One region of the Lacrimispora indolis DSM 755 genome, then DNA from elsewhere that is predicted to be linked to it. Evidence: a T-box and tRNA genes for the amino acid it is inferred to sense, from the RefSeq annotation. Region 1 holds a T-box; the other holds one or more tRNA genes.
The links. The T-box of region 1 lies ahead of pheS (phenylalanine--tRNA ligase subunit alpha). A T-box ahead of a tRNA ligase gene usually reads a tRNA of that ligase, here a tRNA-Phe.
Positions count from the first base shown of each region.

Region 2: it encodes a tRNA-Phe, which carries the amino acid that the T-box ahead of pheS (phenylalanine--tRNA ligase subunit alpha) is inferred to sense. The anticodon was not compared.

Region 1 covers NZ_AZUI01000001.1:4,796,764-4,799,161, reverse strand. The annotation lists gene pheT (phenylalanine--tRNA ligase subunit beta) at 1-17, opposite strand, end outside; gene pheS (phenylalanine--tRNA ligase subunit alpha) at 36-1,055, opposite strand; T-box leader at 1,133-1,380, opposite strand; gene K401_RS33690 (hypothetical protein) at 1,453-1,641, opposite strand; gene K401_RS0123315 (hypothetical protein) at 1,892-2,131, opposite strand.
Region 2 covers NZ_AZUI01000001.1:2,331,203-2,333,600, reverse strand. The annotation lists gene K401_RS0111235 (sensor domain-containing diguanylate cyclase) at 1-75, opposite strand, end outside; gene K401_RS0111230 (V4R domain-containing protein) at 121-645, opposite strand; tRNA gene K401_RS0111225 (tRNA-Gly) at 1,028-1,098, opposite strand; tRNA gene K401_RS0111220 (tRNA-Phe) at 1,143-1,215, opposite strand; gene K401_RS0111215 (MBL fold metallo-hydrolase) at 1,355-2,236, opposite strand.

The sequences.
Region 1 (2,398 bases):
GATAATGGTGTATTCATTGATCTATCTCCCTTTCCCTAAAACTGCTTTAAAAATCTGATGTCGTTCTCATATAATAATCTCATGTCATCAATTTCGTATTTTAGCAGAGCAATTCGCTCCAATCCAACGCCGAATGCAAAGCCGGAATATTCATTTGGATCAATTCCGCTCATTGTCAGCACGTTTGGATGAACCATGCCGCAGCCAAGGATCTCGATCCAGCCGGAGCCTTTACAGAAACGGCAGCCTTTTCCGCCGCATTTAAAACAGGTAACATCCATTTCCGCGCTTGGCTCTGTAAACGGGAAATGGTGAGGACGGAATTTAACTTTTGTCTCCAGGCCAAAAAGCTCTCTTGCAAACTCCGCCAGGGTTCCCTTTAGATCCGCAAATGTGATATTTTTATCAATTACAAGGCCTTCGATCTGGTGGAAGGAAGGAGAATGGGTGGCATCCACCTCATCAGACCGGAATACCCGGCCGGGAGCCAGCATGCGGATAGGCAGCTTGCCCTTTTCCATGGTACGCACCTGAACCGGTGAGGTCTGGCTCCTTAACACGATGTTGTCACTGATATAAAAGGTATCCTGTTCATCTCTTGCCGGATGATTTTTGGGTATATTCAACTTTTCAAAGTTATAGGAATCGTATTCTATCTCCGGCCCCTCAATGACCTCATATCCCATGCCAACGAAGATTCTCTCCACCTCTTCCAGGGCAATGGTATTGGGATGGGTGTGACCTACCTTGTTCCGTTTAGCCGGCAGGGTTACATCAATCACTTCCTTTTTCAGCTGTTCTTCTCTGGCCTTTTTTTGGAGGCTGGACATGGCCTCCTCTAATTTACCCTCAATCAATGTCCTGGCGTCATTGACCATCTGGCCCACTTTTGGCCTGTCTTCCGGGGCAACATCCTTCATACTTTTTAATACACTGGTCAGCTCTCCCTTTTTCCCAAGATAAGCGACCCTGATGTCATTGAGTTTTTCCAGCGCATCTGAAGCGTCTATCTGCCTCAATGCTTCCTGCTTGATTTTTTCTAATTGATCTTTCATCCTGCTCTCCTTCTTTCATGATCAAATTTTGTTTTTCCCGCTTAAACGGCAAAATGCACTAAAAAAGCTCCGCCCCAAAAAGGGACGAAGCAATATTCGCGGTACCACCCTCATTCCTGTGTATGACACAGGCACTCGGCATACGTAACGTGTATTGACGTCATGACTTACCCGCCAGGCCGGCAGCCAAGGCTGTCTGCTGGTTTCAATCATGCTGCTTCGGTGGGAAATTCGATCTCTTATCTGAACTTAAAAGGGCTTGCAGCCGGCGGCCCCTTCTCTCTGGAAGAAAATAAGGATTTACTTACACCTTCATTGCATTTGACATTTTTAATTGTAACGTTAGGTACCATTGTAATAACGGTTGTTCAAAATGTCAAGGATTATTTTACATGGATTATCTCAAAAGGAAATAAGCGGCCACAAAAACAGCCGCCAGCACAGCAATGCTGATTGCCGCAGAAACATAAGGATTCCTGTCATTGGAAACCCTTACCGTCTCATAGTCATCATCATCATGGCGTTTGCTCCTCACCGGCTTTTTCTGTTCCCCCTCCGGCCCGCGCAATTCTCTCTCGATTTTCATGCGAAGAAGTACTTCTTCATTGGCTATGTGATTGCAATAAGGACAGTAAATATTGTTGTTATCATCAGGTATCTGATTCCCACAGTGGGGACATACTTTCATGATCTGTCAGGAACTGCGTTACAATGCCAGTCCCTTTCCCCCTCCCATCATATAGTAGATATAATTATACCATATTTGCCATATATTTTCAATCGCTTCCCTTTCCATAGTATTTAGATTAAGCAGACCATCTGCCCTTTTTCTTTTCTCAAATCGCATCCTTATATGTTTCTTCCAGGATGCGTTTAAATTCAAGGAGTATTTCATATGTTTCCGCCCGTTTTTCCAGGTGCTCAATAAAAATATCAATATACTCCTTATCTTCGGCTCGTTTGATCTTCTCGACCTGAACCTTTTCTTTTTCCTTTTTATAAAAATGAACCAACAAAATTAGAAGCGCACTTTCAATAAACAGCGCACCCACCAAAATAATATCTAAACAACTCATTTTTTCCCCCTTGTTCTTTAAAACATAACATACAACTATTATTTGTACTGCTTTTCACAGAATCTTTATTTTAAAACCTCATCCATATCCCCTCCCCTGATCCGTATACTGCAAAGGAATTCTTGCCGGCCTGAAAGAAGCTGTTTCCCTGGCCTTCATTGTAACTTCAGACATATTCCTACCGCCTTTTGTAAAGTTCTTTTTATATTGAATATCGAACTATATGGGGTTTTTCATAATAAGAAAAGAAGAATAGCGCCAGAAAAG
Region 2 (2,398 bases), 2.5 Mb from region 1:
GCACTGCTCTCCCGACAGCAGCTTCTCAAACAAATCCTCCACTGCCTCAAGCATTGTATGGTCTTCATGGTTCATACCCTGTCTCCTTGTCTCTGCCCATCTCCTGCTTCCCTCTTTTCCTTATCTCCGGCTTTCAGCCACAAACCGGCAGGTCCTGTCCCCGGTAGACCAGCAGTCAATCTCTTTGACTTCAAACTGGTATCCGCTGTAGGTCTCCAGAATGCCCGCAATAAAACCCTCGTCATAGTCACATACGGTCTTTCCGGAAATTGGGAGGCCGGAGCAGTCTAAGTCTTCTGATACTGTCAAAGTGAATGAAAGGGAGTCCATATCCACCTTTTCAATGCGCAGGATACCGATTTTCAGCTCCTTCAGCTTATTCGTTAAGTTGGCGATGAAGAAATCAAAATCGCCGGAAAGATCCAGCACGTTTTTTGCCAGCTCCTTGCCGGCCAGATGCCCGGCAGCCCAATACAGGCGGCTGGCGGTCTCTTCGTCATATTCACGAGCCAAAACGTCTTTTAAGGTATATTGCAGCAGACGGTAGACAATTACCGGCATATCGGAGCCCAGATTTTTCCTTCCTTCATCAACATTGCCAAGGCTCTTCCAGGTGAAATGAGACGGTTTACTTTCATAACGCATAAAAATTCCTCCTTTAAATGTTATATGACAGAAACGCTCACCCGCTATCTTCCCGGTATGCTTAAAACTTGCAGACCAGTATTTCCACGAAGCCATTACCGGTTCTGAGAAAACTTCTTTAAGAAAAAACACGTAATTCCCTGTCGGCTTTCAGCAGGCACAGATGATGGCATGATTTCTCTGTAGGGAAAAGGACATTTTTTTCATTTTATAATATCTTCCTTTTATTTAAGGATAAAACGTTACAAATAGGCTTTTTAATGTCCTGAATAATGAGCCTTTGCCCATAAAACCTGCGTGTTGCGGTTTATACGTTCTTTTTCTAACTGCAAACAAAAAGACCCATTTTTAACTGATGTTAAAAATGAGTCTTTTTTATGAAAGCGGGTGATGGGAATCGAACCCACGTATCCAGCTTGGAAGGCTGGTGTTCTACCATTGAACTACACCCGCAAGGAATTTTCGAAAAGATTTCAAAAGTGCTTTGAAAAGCACAATGCCCAAAGCCGGAATCGAACCAGCGACACGAGGATTTTCAGTCCTCTGCTCTACCAACTGAGCTATCTGGGCCTAATCATCTGCAACACAGATGATTTTACAAGATTTCTTTCCTCTTGTCAAGCTAAGTTTTCTAAATTATGTCAAAAAATCATAATTCTTAATGAGATCTTTCCAATACTCATGACGGGCAGTAAATCAGCTGGGCAGCTTATGGGATTCCGTTCCACAGCAGCTGTCCGTTTTCAAAAATCACTCCTATCCGCCCCGTATCCTTTAGCCAGGAAAGATAGGAACGGACAGTGCTCCCCACAAGTACATATTGCTCAAAGGTCATTTCCAGACAATAGGTATTGAAAAGCTGCTGCAAGACCTTTTCAAAGATAACCGGCTCTTTACAGATCTCAAGGATCTGATCCGCTATTTCATGAACCTTGTCAATGTTAATCTGAGCCAGCGGGGCAATGTTGTCCGTTACTTCTGCGTGAGCAGGTACGAAAACCTTTGCTTTTAATGTCTTCACCATTTCCAGGGTGTCAAGATAAGCGGATACATCATAGATAAATCCGATCTGGTATTTTTCCAGTGTTTCCTTGCTTGATAGGCAGTCTGCCAAATAAACCACGTCATCCATATTCCGAAAGCCTACCATATCAAAGAAATGACCAGGAAGGCGAATAATGCTCATGCACTTTGGAAGAACAGTTTCAGTAAGATATTCTGAATTGCTTTCCTGCGCCATGAGGAATTTGTGCCGCAAGTCCTTTGGAGGACACCCGCCATATAAAAAAGAGGGCTCAAGGAGCGTATGATTTGTAAAGTCACATTCAATACCCGGAGCATAAATTTTGCATCCCGTTTGATTCTGCAAATACTTATTGCCGCCAATATGATCAGCATTGGAATGAGTATTATAGATTGCTGTCAGCCGCCAGCCATTGGCGTCCAGAATCTGCCGGACTTTTCGCCCTGCATCCTTATCACTCCCACTGTCAATAAGGCAGACATCTGTATCGTTAAGCTTAACAATGCCGATCTTTGCAGGACTTTGAACATAATAACTATTTGCGCTAACCTGATTCAGCTCGTACATCTGAGAAACCTCCAATCAGTAAAAATTCTGTTATGATGAATTGTATAAATCCCCTTTTATCAACTTCCATTGATATCAAAGAATTATACCATGCCATCCATAGCAGTATAACCGGCTTTAGCCTCTTTGGCAACAAAAGAAACACAAACAGAATGAGAAAGG